4 regions of the Streptomyces sp. NBC_00239 genome follow, and region 1 is predicted to be linked to each of the others. Evidence: riboswitches for the same ligand, from Rfam matches in the RefSeq annotation. Region 1 holds a riboswitch; each other region holds the start of a gene.
What was found. A riboswitch is a leader RNA that binds a small molecule or an ion and turns the genes downstream of it on or off. The one in region 1 is predicted to bind cobalamin.
Positions count from the first base shown of each region.

Region 2: another riboswitch for cobalamin. It lies ahead of OG764_RS26870 (cobalamin biosynthesis protein); the one in region 1 lies ahead of OG764_RS12075 (energy-coupling factor ABC transporter permease).
Region 3: another riboswitch for cobalamin. It lies ahead of OG764_RS17770 (ABC transporter substrate-binding protein); the one in region 1 lies ahead of OG764_RS12075 (energy-coupling factor ABC transporter permease).
Region 4: another riboswitch for cobalamin. It lies ahead of OG764_RS13040 (ribonucleoside-diphosphate reductase subunit alpha); the one in region 1 lies ahead of OG764_RS12075 (energy-coupling factor ABC transporter permease).

Region 1 covers NZ_CP108095.1:2,779,085-2,784,550, reverse strand. The annotation lists gene cbiQ (cobalt ECF transporter T component CbiQ) at 1-316, opposite strand, end outside; gene OG764_RS12080 (energy-coupling factor ABC transporter substrate-binding protein) at 320-694, opposite strand; gene OG764_RS12075 (energy-coupling factor ABC transporter permease) at 691-1,392, opposite strand; cobalamin riboswitch at 1,423-1,645, opposite strand; gene OG764_RS12070 (AMIN-like domain-containing (lipo)protein) at 1,771-2,322, opposite strand; gene OG764_RS12065 (L-serine ammonia-lyase) at 2,510-3,892, opposite strand; gene glyA (serine hydroxymethyltransferase) at 4,185-5,441, opposite strand.
Region 2 covers NZ_CP108095.1:6,117,181-6,122,646, forward strand. The annotation lists gene OG764_RS26865 (cobyric acid synthase) at 1-944, opposite strand, end outside; gene OG764_RS26870 (cobalamin biosynthesis protein) at 941-1,912, opposite strand; cobalamin riboswitch at 1,970-2,094, opposite strand; gene OG764_RS26875 (hypothetical protein) at 2,346-2,567, opposite strand; gene OG764_RS26880 (inorganic phosphate transporter) at 2,599-3,858, opposite strand; gene OG764_RS26885 (alpha/beta hydrolase) at 4,154-5,281, shown strand.
Region 3 covers NZ_CP108095.1:4,039,472-4,044,937, reverse strand. The annotation lists gene OG764_RS17780 (ABC transporter ATP-binding protein) at 1-545, opposite strand, end outside; gene OG764_RS17775 (FecCD family ABC transporter permease) at 542-1,654, opposite strand; gene OG764_RS17770 (ABC transporter substrate-binding protein) at 1,651-2,889, opposite strand; cobalamin riboswitch at 3,120-3,328, opposite strand; gene OG764_RS17765 (cupin domain-containing protein) at 3,530-4,006, shown strand; gene cutA (divalent-cation tolerance protein CutA) at 5,400-5,466, shown strand, end outside.
Region 4 covers NZ_CP108095.1:3,012,695-3,018,160, forward strand. The annotation lists gene OG764_RS13025 (carbon starvation CstA family protein) at 1-17, shown strand, start outside; gene OG764_RS13030 (YbdD/YjiX family protein) at 14-208, shown strand; partial or broken gene OG764_RS13035 (Uma2 family endonuclease) at 266-849, opposite strand; cobalamin riboswitch at 1,090-1,212, shown strand; gene OG764_RS13040 (ribonucleoside-diphosphate reductase subunit alpha) at 1,380-3,770, shown strand; gene OG764_RS13045 (ribonucleotide-diphosphate reductase subunit beta) at 3,770-4,789, shown strand; gene OG764_RS13050 (hypothetical protein) at 4,880-5,089, opposite strand; gene OG764_RS13055 (helix-turn-helix domain-containing protein) at 5,171-5,466, shown strand, end outside.

The DNA.
Region 1 (5,466 bases):
GCAGCTCGGCGGCGTGCTGGGGTCCGCCGGGCGCCGCCGAGACCAGCCCGGCCGGGCCGCCCACCTGCACCAGCAGCGGCAACGCGCCGGTGAAGCAGAAGCCGAGCGGGATCCGGAAGGCCCGCCACAGCTGGCGCGGCGCGACCCCGGCCGGGCCCAGGAGGACCGCCAGGGTCGCGGCGGCGACGAGCGGGCCGCCCGGCCACGGCGGCAGGCACAGCGCGGCCGTGGTCAGGCCCAGCCCCAGCACGGCCTTCTCCAGCGGGTGCCGGCCCCGCCATCGACTGCCGTGGGCCGCCGCGTCGATGGGCAGCACCGGCTACGACTCCGCGGCCGCGGGAGCGCCCGCCTCGGCGGCCGGGGCGGTCGCGGCCTGCGCCTCGGCGGCCGTCCGGGCCGCCTCGCCCTGCCGGCGGCCGCGCCGCAGCCCGAAGTAGTACGCGAGCACGCCCGCGCCGAGCGCGGCCTGCAGGGCGAACAGCGCGGACTCGATCTCGCCGGACGGCGGTTCGTACAGCGGCGCGAACCACGGCTCGTAGTCCGGGCTCAGCTCCGTGATGGCCGCCTCGGCCTGCGCGTCGGCGCCCGTGAACGGCTCCTCCTTGCCGTCGCCGAGGCCGAGCGCCAGCGGCAGCACCGCCAGCGCGGCGACCAGGAGCAGCAGCAGTGCGTTGATCTTCGCGTTACGGCTCATCGGGCCGCCACCTCCTGCTCGTTCGCGGCGGCGGCCGGCTTGGCGAGCACGCCGAGCCGGATCAGGTCGCCCTTGCTGGACTGCGTCAGGAGCCGCATCACCAGCACCGTCAGCAGGCCCTCGCTGACCGCGAGCGGGATCTGCGTCACGGCGAAGATGCCGCCGAACTTCGCGAGCGCGCCCGCGAATCCGGTGCCCGGGTCCGGGAACGCCAGCGCCAGCTGCACGCTGGTGACGCAGTAGGTGACCAGGTCGGCGAAGAAGGCGCCGAAGAACACGGACACCATCAGCGGGGCGCCGGACCGGCGCAGCAGCCGGTACACCGCGTACCCCGCCCACGGGCCCGCGACGGCCATCGAGAAGACGTTCGCGCCGAGGGTGGTCAGCCCGCCGTGCGCGAGGAGCAGGGCCTGGAAGAGCAGGGTGATCGTGCCCAGCACCGCCATGATGGGCGGCCGGAACAGCACGGCGCCCAGGCCGGTGCCGGTCGGGTGGGAGCAACTGCCCGTCACCGACGGGATCTTCAGAGCGGACAGGACGAACGTGAACGCCCCGGCGGCGCCGAGCAACAGCGTGCTCTCCGGGTTCGCCCTGACCTCGCGGGTCAGGGCGCGGGCGCCGTGGACGACAAAGGGAGCGGACGCGACGCCCCAGGCGGCCGCGTGCAGCGGGGGCAGAAACCCCTCGGCTATATGCATGAGTGGGGGAGACCTCTCCAGCACCTCGTGGATGGACAACGCGCCCCGGCCGGTCTCCTGGCTCACGGGTACTGATGTCCTGACTCCGCCTTCCCGGGCCGCGCGGTCGCCCGTCGCAGCCCAGTGGCTTCCCGTGCGGGGCACCTCCCGGACAGAGTCTGGGGGAGAGTGGAGCCGGACTTCCCGTTCACAGTGGCGAGGGCCGCACCGGTTTCCCACCGGTTTCCCGAACACCAAGGCCCGATGACCCTAGTCGTCCCCGTACGCGCCGTACAACTCGCCCCCGGGGCCGCGCTCCCGCCGTGACCTGCCGGAACGCGGGAGGGGGCGGGCGCCGCGTACGGCCCCGCCCCCTCCCGCCCCGACGGGCCGGACCACTCAGCAGACGTTGGCGTGCTTGACGTCCATGACCCAGCGCTCCGGGTTGTGCAGCTTGAACGTCTTGTACTCGGGACGGGTGTTGAAGGCGGTCCCGAAGGTCACGTACCCCTCGAAGTCGCCGGTCATGGCGAGCCCCTTGAGCTTGGGCAGGTAGATCTTGATCAGCTTGGGGCCCTTGTAGACGGACTGGCCGGCGTCGTTGTGCGCCTGCGCCGGGTTCATCCTGATCTCCAGGAAGTACCGGCCGGCCAGCGGCACCTTGTTGCCGGAGCCGTCGTAGCGCAGCTCGCTGACCCGGGTGACCGTGGTGGTGGGTATGTAGCCCTTCACGTCGATCACGAGCCGGTCGTAGGTGCAGTGCCCGCCGAAGCGGGCGTTCACCACGAGCGGGGTCTGGGTCCGCGCGGTGGCCTGGGGCGCGGTGGTGGCCGGCGCCGCCGCGGGCGCGGCGGAGGCGGCGGCCGGTGCGGCGAGCGCGGCGCCGGCGGTGAGCAGCACTCCCGTGGCCACGGCCACGAGACGCTGACGGCGGATGGAACGGTGAGTCATGACGACCCCCGAATTCTCCTGAGGCGGGGACAATGCTGTCACCCAGGAAGACATTCCCACGGACCGGTTCGGTTGCACCATTCGGGGGAAACCGGGAGCGGCCCGGCCCCCTGAGGGGGACCGGGCCGCTCACCGGCACGTTCGCGCGGAAGGCCCGCGGAAACCCGCGTTCCGCGGGGTCAGGCGGTCAGCACTCGATGACGTTGACCGCGAGGCCGCCGCGGGCGGTCTCCTTGTACTTGACCTTCATATCGGCGCCGGTCTCCTTCATGGTCTTGATGACCTTGTCGAGGGAGACCTTGTGGCTGCCGTCGCCGCGCATCGCCATCCGGGCCGCGGTGACGGCCTTGACCGCCGCCATGCCGTTGCGCTCGATGCACGGGATCTGGACCAGGCCGCCGACCGGGTCGCAGGTCAGTCCCAGGTTGTGCTCCATGCCGATCTCGGCCGCGTTCTCCACCTGCTCGGGGGTGCCGCCCAGCACCTCGGCGAGCGCGCCCGCCGCCATCGAGCAGGCCGAGCCGACCTCGCCCTGGCAGCCGACCTCGGCGCCGGAGATCGAGGCGTTCTCCTTGAAGAGCATGCCGATCGCGCCCGCGGCGAGGAGGAAGCGGACCACGCCGTCCTCGTCGGCGCCCGGCACGAAGTTCATGTAGTAGTGCAGGACGGCCGGCAGGACGCCCGCCGCGCCGTTGGTCGGGGCCGTCACGACCCGGCCGCCCGCCGCGTTCTCCTCGTTCACGGCCATCGCGTAGATGGTCGTCCACTCGCTGCGGTGCATCATCGGGTCGCCCTCGGTGCGCAGCTGGCGCGCGGTGGACGCGGCGCGGCGCTTGACGCGCAGGCCGCCCGGCAGGATGCCCTCGCGGGACATGCCGCGCTGCACGCACGCCTGCATGACGCGCCAGATCTCCAGGAGGCCCTCGCGGATCTCCTCCTCGGTGCGCCAGGCCTTCTCGTTCTCCAGCATCAGCGAGGAGATCGACAGGCCGGTCTCCTTCGCCAGGCGGAGCATCTCGTCACCGGAGCGGAAGGGGTACTTCAGCACGGTGTCGTCGAGCTTGATCCGGTCCTCGCCGACCGCGTCCTCGTCGACGACGAAGCCGCCGCCGACCGAGTAGTACGTCTTCTCCAGCAGCGGGGCGCCGGACTCGTCGTACGCGAAGAGGGTCATGCCGTTCGCGTGGTACGGCAGCGACCGGCGGCGGTGCAGGATCAGCTGGCTGGGCTCGTCGAAGGCGATCTCGTGGACGTCCCCTATCTCCGCGCCCAGCAGCCGCAGCCGGCCGGTCTGCCGGATGCGCTCGACCTCGTCGTCGGCGCCCTCGACGTCGACGGTGCGGGGGGAGTGCCCCTCCAGTCCGAGCAGGACGGCCTTGGGGGTGCCGTGGCCGTGGCCGGTCGCGCCGAGCGAGCCGAAGAGCTCGGCCCGCACGGAGGCGGTCTGGGCGAGGACGCCGTCCTTCTTCAGGCGGTTCACGAACATCCGGGCCGCGCGCATCGGGCCCACCGTGTGGGAGGAGGACGGGCCGATGCCGATGGAGAAGAGGTCGAAGACGGAGATGGCCACGTCGGACTTCCTTGTCTGCTCGTGGGGTGGGGAGGGGCGGGAGATGCGGATGTGTACGGATTTTGTCCGACAGACGAGCCTAACCTGCTCAGGTGAACATCCGGTCTCGTCCGCCTGGTGCGCTGACGGAGGCGGCCGCGGCCGGCGCGACCCCTGGCGAGGCTGGGATTCGGCGCCTGCCAAGCCGGCGGGGCCGGGGTGGCGCCACCTCGGCCGGTCCGGGCCCGCTTACGGGCACGGAAAAGGGTCCGGCCCTGTGGAGAACACGGCCGGACCCCCTTCGGGCCGCCTGTTACAGCGACGGGTACAGCGGGTGCTTGTCGGCGAGCGCGGTGACGCGCGCCTTCAGCGACTCACCGTCGTACGACGGCTTGAGCGCCTCGGCGATGATGTCGGCGACCTCGGTGAAGTCCTCGGCGCCGAAACCGCGGGTGGCCAGGGCCGGGGTGCCGATCCGCAGACCCGAGGTGACCATCGGCGGCCGCGGGTCGTTCGGGATGGCGTTCCGGTTGACCGTGATGCCGATCTCGTGGAGGCGGTCCTCGGCCTGCTGGCCGTCCAGCTGCGAGTTGCGCAGGTCCACCAGGACCAGGTGCACGTCGGTGCCGCCGGACAGCACGTCCACGCCCTCGGCCTTGACGTCGTCCTGCACCAGGCGCTCGGCGAGGATCCGCGCGCCCTCCAGGGTGCGCTCCTGGCGCTCCTTGAACTCGGGCGAGGCCGCGACCTTGAAGGAGACGGCCTTGGCCGCGATCACGTGCTCCAGCGGGCCGCCCTGCTGACCCGGGAAGACCGCGGAGTTGATCTTCTTGGCGAGTTCCTGCGTGGACAGGATCACGCCGCCGCGCGGACCGCCGAGGGTCTTGTGCGTGGTGGTGGTGACGACGTGGGCGTGCGGCACCGGGTTCGGGTGCAGGCCCGCGGCGACCAGACCGGCGAAGTGCGCCATGTCGACCATCAGGTACGCGCCGACCTCGTCCGCGATGCGGCGGAAGGCGGCGAAGTCCAGCTGGCGCGGGTAGGCGGACCAGCCGGCGACGATCAGCTGCGGCTTGGACTCCTTGGCGAGGCGCTCGACCTCGGCCATGTCCACCCGGCCGGTCTCGTCGACGTGGTACGGGACCACGTTGTAGAGCTTGCCGGAGAAGTTGATCTTCATGCCGTGGGTCAGGTGACCGCCGTGGGCCAGGTTCAGGCCCATGATCGTGTCGCCCGGCTTCAGCAGCGCGAACATCGCGGCGGCGTTGGCCTGCGCACCCGAGTGCGGCTGCACGTTCGCGTGCTCGGCGCCGAACAGCGCCTTGATGCGGTCGATCGCGATCTGCTCGACCACGTCGACGTGCTCGCAGCCGCCGTAGTAGCGGCGGCCGGGGTAGCCCTCGGCGTACTTGTTGGTCAGGACCGAGCCCTGGGCCTCCATGACCGCGACCGGAGCGAAGTTCTCCGAGGCGATCATTTCCAGGGTCGACTGCTGGCGGTGGAGCTCGGCGTCGACGGCGGCGGCGACGTCCGGGTCCAGCTCGTGGAGGGAAGAGTTCAGAAGCGACATCGGTATCCCTTAATCCCTACGGTTC
Region 2 (5,466 bases), 3.3 Mb from region 1:
GCGTCGGCCAGTTCCTCGGCCCGGTCCACGAACCGCACCACCACGCCGGGTTCCGCGGCCAGCGCGTCCACGTCCGTGAAGTTCGACATCAGCGGGACGGCGCAGACCGCGATCCGCAGGACGTCCTCGCCGACCGGCGGCGCCACCACCGACTCGCGGACGGCGCCGCGCAGCGAGACCCGCAGCCCGTCCTCCTCGTCGATGCCCAGCCCGTGCTGGAACGGCAGCACCCCGAAGGTGGCGCGGCCGGTGAGGCCGCGCAGCATCTCCAGGCCCGGCTCCAGCAGCGAGACGTCGCCGCGGAACTTGTTGACGAGGTAGCCCGCGACCAGTTCCTGGTCGGCGGCGCCCAGCAGCGCGGTGGTTCCGAAGAAGGAGGCGAAGACCCCGCCGCGGTCGATGTCGCCGACCACGACGACGGGGAAGCGGGCGGCCCGCGCGATCCCCATGTTGACGATGTCGGTGCGCCGCAGGTTGATCTCGGCCGGACTGCCGGCGCCTTCGCAGATCACGGCGTCATACGTGCCCCGCAACTGCGCCAGGCAGTCCGTGACCACGCCCAGCAGCTGCTCCCGGCCGCCGGGCGTGGCCGGTCCGGCCGTCCCCGCGGGACCGCCGAAGAACCCCCGCGCGCTCATCTCGCCCACCGGCTTGCCCAGCAGCACCACCTGGCTGCTGCGGTCGCTGCCGGGCTTGAGCAGCACCGGGTTCATCAGCGCGGTCGGCTCCACCCGGGCCGCCTGGGCCTGCATGGCCTGGGCCCGGCCGATCTCGGCGCCCTCGCGCGTCACGAAGGAGTTCAGGGACATGTTCTGCGCCTTGAACGGGGCCACCTTCACCCCCTGGCGGGCCAGCCAGCGGCAGATGCCCGCGGTGACCACGCTCTTGCCCGCGTCCGAGGTGGTGCCGGCCACCAGCAGTCCGCCCCCCAGTGCCCCGCTCATCGGCGTCCCTTCCGTACGTACGAGGAGACGAGCGAGCGGCCCGCCACGCAGGCGCCCAGCGCCAGCCAGGTCACCCGGCGGGAGAGCCGTACCGCCCGTTCGATGTCGGCGGCCCGGACCGGCCGCCCCGCCGCCCCGTTCAGGACCGGGCGGTGCTCGACGCGGCCCGCGTACGCGAGGGTGCCGCCCATCCGCACGCCCAGCGCGCCGGCGAACGACGACTCCACCGGGCCGGCGTTGGGGCTGGGGTGTTTGGCGGCATCGGCACGCCAGGCCCGGACCGCCCCCCGACGGTCCGGACCCGCGAGGACGGCCGCGGCCGCGGTGAGCCGGGCGCCCGGCCAGCCGGCCACGTCGTCCAGGCGCGCCGAGGCCCAGCCGTAGCGCAGGTAACGGGGGGACTTGTGCCCGACCATCGCGTCCAGCGTGTTCACGGCGCGGAAGGCGAGCAGCCCGGGGACGCCCGCGACGGCGCCCCACACGAGCGCGCCGACCACGGCGTCCGAGGTGTTCTCGGCGACGGACTCCACCACGGCCCGGGCGATCTGCTGCTCGTCGAGGGAGTGCGGGTCGCGCCCGCACAGGTGGGGGAGCCGCTCCCGGGCCACGTCGGCGTCGCCGGCGGCGAGCGCCCCGCCGATGGCACGGGCCTCCCGGCCCAGCGAGGTGCCGCCGACGACGGTCCAGGTGGCGGCGGCGGTCAGGGCGATCCGTAGGGGGGCGGGGGCGGTCCGCACGGCCCGGGAGCCGAGCGCGCCCAGGGCGGCCGCGCCCCCGGCGCAGAGCAGGGTGTGCAGGGCTCCGCGGCCGCGCTGCCGGCGGGGGTCGTCCTTCCACAGGACGTGTTCCACGGCGGCGGCGGCACGGCCGAAGGCGGCGACGGGGTGCCCACGGCGCGGATCGCCCAGGATCCGGTCGCCGATCAGCCCGGCCGCCGCGCCGTACGCGAAAACGCGATCGGCACGCATGGGCAGGTATGTCCTCACTCAGGGTCCGCGCCCTGGTTCGACGTGACCGGCGGTGAGAGTCTCCTGGCTCCCGGATCGACGCTTCCCCCGGCCTTCCAGCCCGCGGGGGGCCGTGACGCACGGTGGGGGAGCGCTCCCCGGTGACAGTGGCGGGACCGCGCCGGATTCACACCGGACTTCCTCTCCTGCCGCCGTATTGGCTCGGGCAGTCCACCACGCTGCGAGATGGCCCGTCAACTCGCCGTTGACCTGCGGCGGGACAGTGTGCGCAGGCCCACAGCAGGCCCACAGCAGGCCCACAGCAGGCCCGCAGCGGGCCCGCAGCGGACCCTCGGGCGAGCGCCGGACGGCCCCGGGCCGAGCGCCGACGGGCCCGCGCGGGTACGCGAAAGCTCCCCCTGAGGCGTCCTCCGGGGGAGCTTCGCGACGGTCGTCAGATGACGATCAGGTAGATCCCGTAGGCGACGGCCGCCGCGCACAGCGCGAAGGCGGCGTAGGCGCCGGTACGGGCCAGGGCGGCGGTGCCGCCCTGCTCGGTGGCGGCCTCGTGCTTGGAGAGGCCGACGAGACCGAGGGTGAAGAGGGTGACGAGCACCACGGTGGCGGTGAGGCTGACCCCGAAGACGGAGCCGAGAGCTGCCCAGTCGATCTTCATACTGCTGATCCTCTGTTCTGGTCCGGCCGCGTCAGACCGCGGCGGCCGGAGCGGCCGGGGTCTCGCCGTGGGCCGGGGCCGGGATGGTGGCCTTCAGGTCCTCGTCGGTGACGGCGGCGGTGGTGCCGGCCGGGGGCGGGGTGACGGCCGCGATGGCGGTGGTCACGACGCCGGGCTGCTCCGCGGCCTCGTCGACCTCGTTCACGTTGTGGTGGTCGACGACCTGGCGGCGCGAGATCCGCCAGATGGCGAAGCAGGAGGCCACGAGGAAGGCGGTGACGGCGGCGATGCCGATGTCGCCCGTGCGCATGACCAGCTCGGCGCCGGCGGAGACCAGCGCGGCGGCCGGCAGGGTCAGGCCCCACGCGACGAACATGCGGGTGGCGGTGGACCAGCGGACCACGCCGCCCTTGCGGCCGAGGCCGGCACCCATCACCGCGCCGGAGCACGAGTGGGTGGTGGAGAGCGAGAAGCCCAGGTGCGAGGAGGCCAGGATGACGCTCGCGGCCGAGGTCTGGGCGGCGAAGCCCTGCTGCGGCTGCAGGTCGGTCAGGCCCTTGCCCATGGTGCGGATGATGCGCCAGCCGCCGAGGTAGGTGCCGAGCGCGATCGCCATGCCGGCGGAGACGATGACCCAGACCGGCGGGTTCGCGTCGGGCGCGATGGCGCCGCCGGCGACGAGTGCCAGGGTGATGATGCCCATCGTCTTCTGCGCGTCGTTGGTGCCGTGCGCGAGGGAGACGAGACCGGCCGAGGCGATCTGCCCGGCCCGGTAGCCCTTGGCGGACGTCTTGTCGCCCACCTTGCCGCCGACCTTGTACGTGACCTTGGTGGCCAGCATCGCGGCCACACCGGCCACGATCGGCGCGGCGATCGCGGGGATCAGCACCTTGGTGACGACGACGTCGCCGTTGACGGCTCCGATGCCGGCGGAAGCGACCGCGGCACCGATCAGGCCGCCCATCAGGGCGTGCGACGAGCTGGACGGCAGGCCGACCAGCCAGGTGACGAGATTCCAGAGGATCGCGCCGACCAGTGCCGCGAAGATCACTTCAGGCTGGATGCCCTCTTCGTTGACCAGGCCCTTGGAGATCGTCTTGGCGACCTCCACGGACAGGAATGCGCCGACGAGGTTGAGCACGGCGGACATGGCCACCGCCGTCTTGGGCTTGAGAGCGCCAGTCGAGATGGTGGTGGCCATCGCGTTGGCAGTGTCGTGAAAACCGTTCGTGAAGTCGAACACGAGAGCGGTGACGATCACGATCCCGAGGAGAAGCGTTATGTGCTCCATTTACCCAGGCTTCTGTTTGAGGTCAGTGGCTCGGCGACCGTAGGCAACCTGGGTGAACGGAAGATGAACTGACACGGTCGGAGTGGTGTACCGGCTCGACGGCCGACTGGTCCCCACCGTGGCGATTTGCTCCGAATTTTTCCTGCCTGCTGCGATTTACGCACGTCAGAGCCACGTAAACGGAAGCAGACCGGAAGGGTTTCCGCCGGTTACGGCGGGCCGCGCCCGGACCCCGAAGAGATCCAGATCACCCTGCGAACTGGCCGGTCCGCCGCACTCGCCCGACACTGGAGCGGTGCGCACCGCAACAGTGACGGCCGCGGCCGTCACCACCCTCATCGGCGCCGGCGCGGCCGCGGTCGCCGCCGGCCGGTACGCCGGCGACGCGGCCCTGCGGCCCGCCCCCGGACAGCCCCTGCCCGGCAGCCCCCGGCTCAGCGTCCACTCCGCCGACGCCGGACGGGTCGAGCTGACCCGCGCCCTGCCCGCCCTGCTGCCCGGCGTCTACGGACTCGACGCGCCCGGTGTGCACGCCGTGGTGGGGCCGGTGCTCGGCGAGGCCCCGCACGCCCCCGACACCGTCGTACGCCGGCTCGAACGGATCACCCACGGCGAGCTCACCCCGGGCCTGCGGGTCCGCCTCACCCCTCAGCTGTACCGCGGCAACCCGCGCACCGCCCTCGGCCTCGACCACGCCGACGTGGACGTGCCCGGCGAGCTCGGCGCGCTGCCCGCCTGGTTCCTGCCCGGCGCCCGCCGCACCTGGGTGATCACCGTGCACGGCCTCGGCGCCACCCGCGAGCACGCCATGAACCTCATGCCCTTCCTGCACGCGCAGCGGATGCCGGTCCTCGACCTCGCCTACCGCAACGACCTCGGCGCCCCGCCCTCCCCGGACGGCCTCTGCCACCTCGGCGAATCGGAATGGCGGGACCTGGACGCCGCGATCCGCTACGCCGTGCGGTTCGGCGCCGAGCGGGTCGTCCTGCACGGCTGGTCCACCGGCGCCGCCATGGCCCTGCACGCCGCCTCCCGCTCCGCCCTGCGCGACCGCGTCGCGGGACTCGTACTCGACTCGCCCGTCCTCGACTGGCACCTCACCCTGCGCGCCCTCGCCGCCGCCCGCCGCACCCCCGGCCCGCTGCTCCCGCTGGCGATCCGGGCCGCCGAGGGCCGGGCCGGGCTGCGCGGCGACCGGCTGCCCGAGGCCGCCGACCCGGCCGGGCTGCGGGTCCCCGTCCTGATCTTCCACGGGCCCGGCGACACCTTCGCCCCCTGGGGGCTCTCCCGGGAGCTGGCCGCGAGCCGCCCCGGACTCGTCTCCCTGCACCCCGTCGCCGACGCCCCGCACGGCGCGATGTGGAACGCCTCGCCCGCCGCGTACGAAGAGGCGCTGCGACGCTTCCTCACCCCTTTGATGTGACGTCGGCCGCATCCTCTTGACGTGACCGGCGGGTGTGGTGTGCCTGATGTGACGGAAGGGTCCGCCGTGGGGGTGACGGCGCCCCGGAGCGCCGGAGAACCGGCGGAGTCACGCCGGAGCCGGTCGTCTTGTCCCGATCTGTACCCTCTGCCACCAGCGGTAACGACCGGTTCCGTTTGGGCTTT
Region 3 (5,466 bases), 1.3 Mb from region 1:
GCCAGTGCCCGGGCGGTCAGGACGCGCTGGCGTTCGCCGTCGGAGAGTTCGGCGGCCGGCCGGTCCGCCAGATGTTCCGCGCCCACCGCCTTCAGCGACCAGTCGACGGCGGCGTGGTCCGCGGCCGTGAGGCGGCCGGTGAACCCGGTGTGCGGGTGGCGGCCGAGCCCGGCCAGTTCGCGTACGGACAGCAGCCCGGGGTCGACGCGGTCGGTCAGGACGACTGCCAGCCGTCGGGCGAGAGCGGCCGGCGGCTGGTGCGCCAGGTCGGCCCCGCCGATGTGTATTCGGCCGTCGAGTGGCGGCAGGAGCCCGCACAGGGTCCGCAGCAGCGTGGACTTGCCCGCGCCGTTGGGCCCGAGCAGTACGGTCAGTTCACCGGCCCGCGCTTCCAGGTCGAGCCCCGACAGCACGGCCCGTCCGGCTCGCCGTCGGCGCGGTGACCGGGTGCGGTAGCCGACGGCGAGCCCCTGGGTGGCCAGGCCGCCGGGGTGGTCCGGTCCGCCGGCCGTGTCCTGGACGGGTTCGGTCATGGTGTCGGTCACGAGGCCACTCCTTGTACGCCGCGGCGGCTGCGGATCAGGAACGCGATGACGACGGGGGCGCCGAACAGTGAGGTGATGGCGTTGAGCGGCAGTACGGAGTCCGTGCCGGGTGGCTGGCTCAGCAGCGCGCACGCCAGGGCGAGGAACGCTCCCGCGAGCATCGACGCCGGGATGAGCGCCCTGTGGTCCGAGGTCCCCAGCGCCACCCGGGTCAGATGCGGCACGGCCAGGCCCAGGAAGGCGACGGGTCCGCAGAACGCGGTCGCCGCGCCCGCCAGCAGCGAGGTGCCGAGCAGCGCCAGATCGCGGCTGCGGCGGACGTTCAGCCCCATGGTGCGGGCGTAGTCCTCGCCCAGCAGCAAGGCGTTGAGACGCTTGGCGGTCAGCAGCGCGGTCAGCAGACCCGCGCCGATGACGGGCAGCATGACGTGGAGGTCGGGCCAGGTCGTGGCGCTGAAGCTGCCCAGGCCCCACATGACGAACTGCTGAGCGCGCTCGGGCCGGGCGTAGACGAGCATCACGCCGACCACCGCGGTGGCCGCCGAGCCGATCATGACGCCGATGACGAGCAGGGTGACGGCCGACTGCACCCACCGAGAGAGGAGCAGGACGAGGGCCAGTACGGCGGCGGCGCCGAGCGAGGCGGCGAGTACGACACCCAGGCGCCCCAGGCCGGCCAGGTTTCCGGTGAAGCTTCCGGCGACGCCGCCCGTGCCGACGACCACTGCGGCGACGCCCATGCTGGCGCCCGAACTCACCCCGAGGGAGAACGGGTCGGCCAGCGCGTTGCGGAACAGGGTCTGCATCTGTACGCCGGCCACCGCGAGGGCGGCGCCGACGGCGGTGGCGGTCAGCGCGCGCGGCAGTCGGACCTGCTCGACGATCACCGTCCATCGCGGGTCCTCGGCGGTGCCGCCGAACAGGACCCGGACCACGTCCGCGACCGGCACCCGGTGGGAGCCGGTCGCGATGGTGAGAACGAACAGCGCGGCGGTGCCGGCGGCGAGGGCGAGGACGACAGCGAGGCGCCGCCGCCCCGGCCGTACCGTCACCGGGGTGTCCGGGGCGTCCGGCGAGGCGGTCGGCGCGGTTGCCATGTGAGTCGTCACGCCTTGGGCACCTGCGTGTAGAAGGTGAAGGCGTGGTCCTTCGCCTGGTCCGGGTGGATGAGCGCGAAGAGGTCGGCGAGGACCAGGTCGGGGCGCAGCACGCCGCGCTCGAAGTAGTCGTTGCCGCCGCCGGGGCCCAGCGCCTTCGTGTTCGTCCAGACCGCACCGCCGGAAAGGGCCTTCAGCTGCCCGTAACGGTTGTCGGCCTTGACCGCGTCTGCGGTGGACGTCCACTTCTGGTCGGCTATCCAGACCGGGGACGCGCCGCCCTTGGCGTACACGGCCTCGAAGTTCAGCTGGAGGTTGCCGGTTCCCGCCTCACCGGCCCAGGGGTACGTGCCGCCCGCATCCTTGATCAGCTGGGCGGCGTAGCTGCCACCGGCTGGCATGTACCAGGTGCCCTGGTACATCGTGCCGGGCAGCACCTCGACGGGCTTGCCCGCCGCGACCGCCTGCGCACCCTTCTCGGCGACCTTCCGGTAGTCGCCCTCGATGGTGTCGAACACCTCGCCGGCGCGCTTCTCCGCTCCGGTGAGCGCGGCCATCGCCTTGACCCACTCGGCGCGTCCGAGCGGACTGGACTCCAGCCACTCGGCGTTGGCGACCACGGCGATGCCGGCCTGACGCAGCTTCGGGTACTGCGGGTCGTCGGTGCCCTGGGTCATCAGCACGTCCGGCTTGGCGCCGATCACTGTCTCGGCGTTGAGGGTGCGGTCCTTGGCGTACTCGGTGACCTTGCCCGCCTTCACCCGCTCGATCACCTGGGCGGAGGAGATGTTCGCGGCGCTCGCGACACCCGTCAGGACGTCCAGGGTGCCGGTCTCGGTGAGCAGCGGCAGGTGGGTGGTGGACGCGGAGTACAGGCTCTTGACCGGAACCGTGACCTGCTGCGCGGACGCCAGCTCACCCGTCAGCTCCGGCTTCGGCGCACCGCACTTGACCAGCACGTACGACTCCGGCTTGCCCTTGGGATAGGGCTCGTTGACCGTGAGGACCTGATAGCTCTTCTCGTACCGGAGCGTGAAGTTCTTGGCGTGCTCCACCGTCGACTTGACCGGGAAGTAGTCCTTGGCCGGGTCGAAGTCCTTGACGCAGCCCTCGCCGGCGGCGGTCTGCGCCTTGGCGTCGGCGGGCGGGCCGGTGTCGCTGCCGCACGCGGTGAGCGTGAGGGCGACCGTGAGGAGGGCTGCCGCGGCGGCCTGACGGCGGCCGGGCGTAACGGATCGTACGGACAAGGTGACTCCTGGTGGCATGCGTGGACAGCGCGCACCGGCACTCCGGGGCGCGCGTGATGCGGCGTACGGGAAGGGACCCGCCGAGGAAGGGGGTCGTCAGAACCTGAGGGAACGGGCCCGTGCGTCAGGCCGGGCAGGCCCGGCCCCACAGGGCCACGAGCAGCGCAGAGCCGCCGTCATTGGTACGCAGGCACACGAGTGCCACCGCCTCTCCTGGGGAAATCCGCCCCGTACTTCGAGGTGCGACGGCGTGAGTCTCCTGACTCGGGATCAACGCTTCTCCGGCCTTCCCACCCCCGGATGGGGCGGTGGCCATGGCGGAGTTACTCCCCCTACACAGTGGCGGTACCGTGCCGGAATCTCACCGGCTTCCTCGTTCCGCCGTCGCTTGTCAGGCGGAAGCATCGCAGAATCGGCCACGGCCACGCCAGACCCACAGCTGTGCGACCAGCCACAGGAGGTCACGCCTTGAGGCGCCCCGCGGTAACGGGATGTGGCGTCCATCCGCTGTCCCGGCGTCACTCGTGTGTGGTAGCGGCTCGTGTGCTTGTGGTCAGAAAGGCCTGGGGCTCTGGGAACGTTGACGCGGGTCGGCGCAGGACCGCCACCGCGTAACGCCTTCGTCGACAGGGAGAGACGGATGACCACCAAGGACATCGGGCCGGAACCTCAAAGCTTCGACCTGGAGAAGGCGACGCTCGAGAACACGCACTACCGCGCGGTCGCCTGGACGGGGAAGTACCTTCAGCTGACCCTCATGTCGATCCCGGTGGGTGAGGACATCGGCTTGGAGGCGCACCCGGAGACCGACCAATTCCTACGACTCGACGCAGGCCGGGGCCGCGTCCAGATGGGCCGTACGGAGGATCGACTCGACTTCGACCGGGAGGTCGAGGACGGCTGGGCCATCTTTGTACCGGCCGGCACTTGGCACAACGTCACCAACATCGGTGACGAGCCCCTGCAGCTCTACGCCGTGTACGCGCCGGTCCACCACGCGTCGGGCAAGATTCATGGGACAGCCGCCGACGCGGAGCGCGATGAGGACTCCGGGGACGACGAGCCGGCAAGCTGGTCGGTCCAGCGCGCCCAGCAGCCGCCGGACGAGCACGCCTGACCGGCGAGGGCGTCTCGCGACACTACTTCCCGGCCCCGACGCGAGCAGCCCGGCGGAGCCGCGCATGGCACGCTGGCCCCGAAAGGTCTGGACAACGAACAAGCCCCAGGTCGTTGACCTGGGGCTTTGTCATGGAGCGGATGACGGGAATCGAACCCGCGCTATAAGCTTGGGAATCTATGGCGCGCAAGACAGCGGTAAGGCGCCTGAACTGCGAAAACGGCCTACCGAGCCAGCTGTCGCGAGGGCCTGCCCATACTCGTATTGACCGCTGTGCACCGCTCCAAAGGGCACGGATGGGGCACGGCTCGGTTGGTGTAGTGGAGCGGAGCGTTCTGGCCCTTCGAACCGCGGAGAGCTCCAAGTCTCGACATCCTGTCCCAGAGCCGACTTCGCGCACGCAAGTGGCTTCTTCCTGAGCCTAGCTCGGAGGGCGACCACGCTGGTGTTTCTCCATCGGATGGCTGTGACAGTCCTTCCGCGTGAGGCCGTGACCCGTTCCACAACCGGTGCTCCGAAAGAAGTACGGCCGGGGGTTCCCAGGTGGAGGTTCCGGAATGTTGGCTTCCTGGTGTCTCAGCGGAGCGGTGGCCGCCGCCGGCGAGGGCGGCGGCCACTGGTTCCCCGCTTCTCTTCCGATGGCGCGCACCGTTGACGGGATGGGGCCGGAAGTGACTGCGGCCGCATCGGCCAGGGCCGTGGCGATCCGTATCCCATTGGCGGTATCGCAGCGAGCGAGGGAGCCGGACGATCGGGGCGCCCTGACGAAACGCCAGGAGAGGACTTGCTTCACGGCCTACGGCATCACTTGGCATAGCTAGGCCGTCACGTACTGCCTTGCGCCGGTGCCCACGGCTTCACTCCCCGTGTCCGCACCATAGCTTGACATAACGAGACCGTCACATACGCCGATTTGTCCCTGCCGCGTACTCGGCTGAGGCCCTACGGTCCAGGAAGCGCAAGAGGGGATCACTGCGGCCGATGTCCTGGACAGATGGCGACCACGGTGAACCCCTCTGCAGCCTCAGTGCCCGATAACAAGCAAGGAGGCTCCGTTGGAGCGTATGACGGTCCCCGCTGGCCACACCACACCACCATGCGATGAGTGCACGAACCGTAATCTTCGGCGGGCTCGAGTGGCCGATACTGTCCGGCTATTCGCGTTGGCCACATCAGTGATCCTCGCAGTGCTCGGAGTCGTCGTCGCTGTCGTGTCCGTCATCCAGGGGGACTCGGACCTGGCAAAGACGACCTGCACGATCGCCGGAGTGGGAGTGGCTGCTGCCGCAGCACTGCACCACACCGGCAGGCAGAGGTGAGGACGCGACGATGAAGTTCGGCGGTCCACATAGTTCCTTCCCAGGTGCGCGGCGGGGGCGGGTACGTTGCCGCCATGGCTGACTTCTTGATCGTGATCACGACCGTGGACAATCAGGACGCCGCGCGGAAGCTGTCGCGCT
Region 4 (5,466 bases), 230 kb from region 1:
AATCCGTCTCGTCATGACCGCCCGCGAGGTGCTCGCCCGGATCCGCTTCCACGTCCGCGAGTTCACCGGCGAGGCGGCGTACGACCGGTACGTCGCCCACGCCCGCGGCCACGACCCGGACGCCGAGGTCATGACCCGCCGCGCCTTCGAGCGGGCCCGCACGGACGCCCGCGAGGCGGACCCGCGGGAGGGCTTCCGCTGCTGCTGAGGTACGTACGTACGCAGGGCCCCGCCGGACCTGGTCCGGTGGGGCCCTCTTGCGTGCTCAGCGCACCCAGTCCTTGAGAGGCTCGGTGTGGAGGGTGATGCCGACCGGGTCTGGCAGCTCGACGTCCTTCCCGAAGGGGACAATGTGGACGTCCTCGTAGCGCCCCCCGTCCGGCTCACTGAAGACGGTCACCTCGCGGACCTCCCGGTCGACAAGCAGATAGACAGGGATTCCGGCCCGCGCATAGGCGAGGGGCTTCTCCCTCCGATCACGCCCGTCAGTGTCGGAGTCGTACGACGTGACCTCGACCACCATCAGGACCGGAGCAGGGTCGGCCCATTCCCCCTGACCGACGAAGGAGTCATCCGGCGCGAGGCACCCGCCCGGTCGCGCACGACCCGACCGGTAATCGCCGACCGCCAGTCCCCGTTCGGCGTGGAGCCACAGCTCGGGCCGGTGCTGCATACAGATACGGGCGAGCCACAGAACGATTCGGTCGTGATCCCGTCCTGCATTGCCTTGACCCCCAGCTTCCCGCCGATCAACTCCAGTCTCAGCCCCTCGATCTCTCGAGCGGCTATACGGGCGAGAATCTCGAACTCTTCAGTCAGGATCTGGGGACGTTCAACCATGACGGTCATGCCTCGCTCGCCTTCCGCGACGGTGCTGCTTCGACGATAGCGCCGCCCGCCGACACCCGTCCCCCGCGCGCGGGTGCGCACGCCCGACCTGCGGCGGACCGGCCTTCGCGCGCGCCCGGAAGGGTGAACTGAGGCCCGCCAAAGGCCCCGGACACCCACCCGCCGTCTCGATCCGTAGCCGCGCGGATACACGGCCGACACAACATCTAGGGGGTCGCACGCGAGGCTGCCCCCACATGTATGCTCATCCTCGCTGTCGTCGTAGGGGAATCCGGTGCGAATCCGGAACTGTCCCGCAACGGTATGAGATGCACTGATCTGTGCAATGCGAGTCCGAAGACCTGCCGACAGCGCACCCGGGTCGACCGAACCGGGTCCAGACACGTCCGGGTCTCGCGGGTTGGGCCGGCGGACGCCATGCGGGGACGCACTGCCCGCCCTGCCACGGGCGGTTGCTCTCGTCATCTCCGCATGCGCGCTCGCGCCCCGCTTCCGCAGCGACACGGGCCGAGCGAGGGAGAGCCCCCACCGTGACCATCGCGCCCGCCGCACCGCGCGCCGAGTCCGACCAGCCCGAGGCCGAAGGCCCCGGCGCCGCGCTGCTGCGCACCCTCACCGACCTCACCGCCGACCTCCCGGACACCGACCCCGGCCGGGTCGCCGCCGCCGCCCTGCGCGGCCGCAGCGCCGCCGCGGACGAGGCCGAGCTGCGCGGCCTGGCGACCGAGGCGGCGGCGGGGCTCATCTCCGAGGACCCGGCGTACTCCCGGCTCGCCGCCCGTCTGCTCACCCTCGCCATCGCGGACGAGGCCGCCGGCCAGGGCGCGACCTCCTTCTCGGCCTCCGTCGAGGTGGGCCACCGCGAGGGCCTCATCGCGGACCGCACCGCGGAGTTCGTCCGCACCCACGCCACCCGGCTGGACGCGCTGGTCGAACTCTCCCTCTCCGACGGCGCCGACGACCGCTTCGGCTTCTTCGGCCTGCGCACCCTGCACAGCCGCTACCTGCTGCGCCACCCGATCACCCGCCAGGTCGTCGAGACCCCGCAGCACTTCATGCTCCGCGTGGCGTGCGGCCTCGCGGAGGACGACAGCCTGCGCGCGGTGGAGGAAGTGGCCTCGCTGTACCGGCTGATGAGCCGCCTGGACTACCTGCCGTCCTCCCCCACCCTGTTCAACTCGGGCACCCGGCACCCGCAGATGTCCTCCTGCTACCTGCTGGACTCCCCGCTCGACGAGCTCGACTCGATCTACGACCGCTACCACCAGGTCGCGCGCCTGTCGAAGCACGCCGGCGGCATCGGCCTGTCGTACTCCCGCATCCGCGCCCGCGGCTCGCTGATCCGCGGCACCAACGGTCACTCCAACGGCATCGTCCCGTTCCTGAAGACCCTCGACGCCTCCGTCGCGGCGGTCAACCAGGGCGGCCGGCGCAAGGGCGCGGCCGCGGTCTACCTGGAGACCTGGCACGCGGACATCGAGGAGTTCCTGGAGCTGCGCGACAACACCGGTGAGGACGCCCGGCGCACGCACAACCTGAACCTCGCGCACTGGATCCCGGACGAGTTCATGCGCCGCGTGAACTCCGACGGCCAGTGGTCGCTGTTCTCCCCGGCCGACGTGCCGGAGCTGGTCGACCTGTACGGCGACGAGTTCGACGAGGCCTACCGCAAGGCCGAGGCCTCGGGCCTGGCGAAGAAGAGCATGCCGGCGCGCGACCTGTACGGCCGCATGATGCGCACCCTCGCGCAGACCGGCCAGGGCTGGATGACGTTCAAGGACGCCTCCAACCGGACCGCGAACCAGACCGCCCTGCCCGGCAGCGTGGTCCACTCCTCGAACCTCTGCACCGAGATCATCGAGGTGACCAACGACGGCGAGACCGCGGTCTGCAACCTGGGCTCGGTCAACCTGGGCGCGTTCGTGCTCGCCGAGACCGGCGAGATGGACTGGGAGCGGCTGGACGAGACCGTCCGCACCGCCGTGACCTTCCTCGACCGGGTCGTGGACATCAACTTCTACCCGACCGAGCAGGCCGGCCGCTCGAACGCCCGCTGGCGTCCGGTGGGCCTGGGCGCGATGGGACTCCAGGACGTCTTCTTCAAGCTGCGCCTGCCCTTCGACTCGGCCGAGGCCAAGGCCCTGTCGACGAAGATCTCCGAGCGGATCATGCTGGCCGCGTACGAGGCGTCCACCGACCTCGCCGAGCGCAATGGACCGCTCCCGGCGTGGGCCGAGACCCGTACCGCGCAGGGCGTGCTGCACCCGGACCACTACGAGGTCGAGCGCCACTGGCCGGAGCGCTGGGACGCACTGCGCGCCCGGATGGCGACGACCGGCCTGCGCAACTCGCTGCTGCTGGCCATCGCGCCGACCGCCACGATCGCCTCGATCGCGGGCGTGTACGAGTGCATCGAGCCGCAGGTCTCCAACCTCTTCAAGCGCGAGACGCTCAGCGGCGAGTTCCTCCAGGTCAACGGCTACCTGGTCGAGGAGCTCAAGGCGCTCGGCGTGTGGGACGCGCAGACCCGCGAGGCGCTGCGCGAGTCCAGCGGCTCGGTGCAGGGCTTCGGCTGGATCCCCGCGGAGGTCCGCGAGCTGTACCGCACCGCGTGGGAGATCCCGCAGCGCGGCCTGATCGACATGGCGGCGGCCCGTACGCCGTTCCTCGACCAGAGCCAGTCGCTGAACCTGTTCCTGGAGACGCCCACCATCGGCAAGCTCAGCTCGATGTACGCGTACGCCTGGAAGCAGGGTCTGAAGACCACCTACTACCTGCGCTCGCGTCCGGCGACGAAGATCGCCCGCGCCGCGTCCGGGTCCGCCGTCCCGGCGGCCGTGACCGAACTCCCGCAGGCCGTCGACGCCGATGCGCTGGCCTGCTCCCTTGAGAACCCCGAGTCCTGCGAGGCCTGCCAGTAATGAGCACCACCCAGTCCGACAAGAACCTCCTGGACCCGGGCTTCGAGCTCACCCTCCGCCCGATGCGCTACCCGGACTTCTACGAGCGCTACCGGGACGCGATCAAGAACACGTGGACGGTGGAGGAGGTCGACCTCCACTCCGACGTCGCCGACCTCGCCAAGCTCACGCCGGCCGAGCAGCACATGATCGGCCGCCTGGTCGCGTTCTTCGCGACGGGCGACTCGATCGTCTCGAACAACCTGGTGCTGACGCTCTACAAGCACATCAACTCCCCGGAGGCGCGGCTGTACCTGAGCCGCCAGCTCTTCGAGGAGGCCGTGCACGTCCAGTTCTACCTGACGCTGCTCGACACCTACCTGCCCGACCCGGACGACCGCGCGGCCGCCTTCGACGCCGTCGAGGAGATCCCCTCGATCCGCGAGAAGGCGCAGTTCTGCTTCAAGTGGATGGACTCGGTCGAGAAGATCGACCGGCTGGAGACGCAGGCCGACCGCCGTCGCTTCCTGCTGAACCTGATCTGCTTCGCGGCGTGCATCGAGGGCCTGTTCTTCTACGGCGCCTTCGCGTACGTGTACTGGTTCCGCAGCCGCGGCCTGCTGCACGGTCTGGCCACCGGCACCAACTGGGTGTTCCGCGACGAGACCATGCACATGAACTTCGCGTTCGAGGTCGTGGACACGGTCCGCAAGGAGGAGCCGGAGCTCTTCGACGACGCGCTCCAGCAGCAGGTCACGGACATGCTGAAGGAGGCCGTCGAGGCGGAGCTCCAGTTCGGCCGCGACCTGTGCGGTGACGGCCTGCCCGGCATGAACACCGAGTCGATGCGCGAGTACCTGGAGTGCGTCGCGGACCAGCGCCTGGTCCGCCTCGGCTTCCCGGCGGTCTACGGCTCGCAGAACCCGTTCTCCTTCATGGAGCTCCAGGGCGTCCAGGAGCTGACGAACTTCTTCGAGCGCCGCCCGTCGGCGTACCAGGTCGCCGTGGAGGGCACCGTGGACCTGGACGAGGACTTCTAGGAACGGTCCGGCACGACCGACCCGGTCCCGGAAGCACGACGGAGCGCCCCCGCACCCGCGCGGGGGCGCTTCGTCGTGTCCGGGGCCGGTTCAGTGCCCGGCCGCGTGCCGTACGCCGGCCCGGGGCGCACGGCCGCGGGCCGGAGTCCGCGGGCGCCCGTCCCGGACGAGCTGCTCGCGCTGCCGGGCCGCGCGCAGCTGCCGGTCGATGCGGTGGTCGCGGAGGGCGCCCCAGAGGGACGGGGCGAGCAGCAGCGCGGCGACGAGGAAGACGGCGAGGAAGCTCAGGAACGTGTTCATGACTCCACTGTCGCTCTCCCCGGAAAGATCAAACAGTGGCAGGACTGTCATCCGGCATCGAATTACTGCCACACTGGGGGCATGACGACCCAGCCTGATCCGAAGACCGCGCCCCCGCTGAAGGCCGCGCCCACGCTGACGAACGTGGCGGTGGCCGTCACGCGCGGCGTGGCGCCCTTCGAGCTCGGGGTGTTCTGCGAGGTCTTCGGCCTGGACCGCAGCGATGTGGGACTGCCGTCGTACGACTTCGCGGTGTGCGCGGTGGAAGAGGGGCCCGGGCCGGTACCGACCGGCGACGGGGCGTTCGACATCGTCACGCGGCACGGGCTGGAACGGCTGGAGGGCGCCGACCTGATCTGCGTGCCGGCGGACCGGCG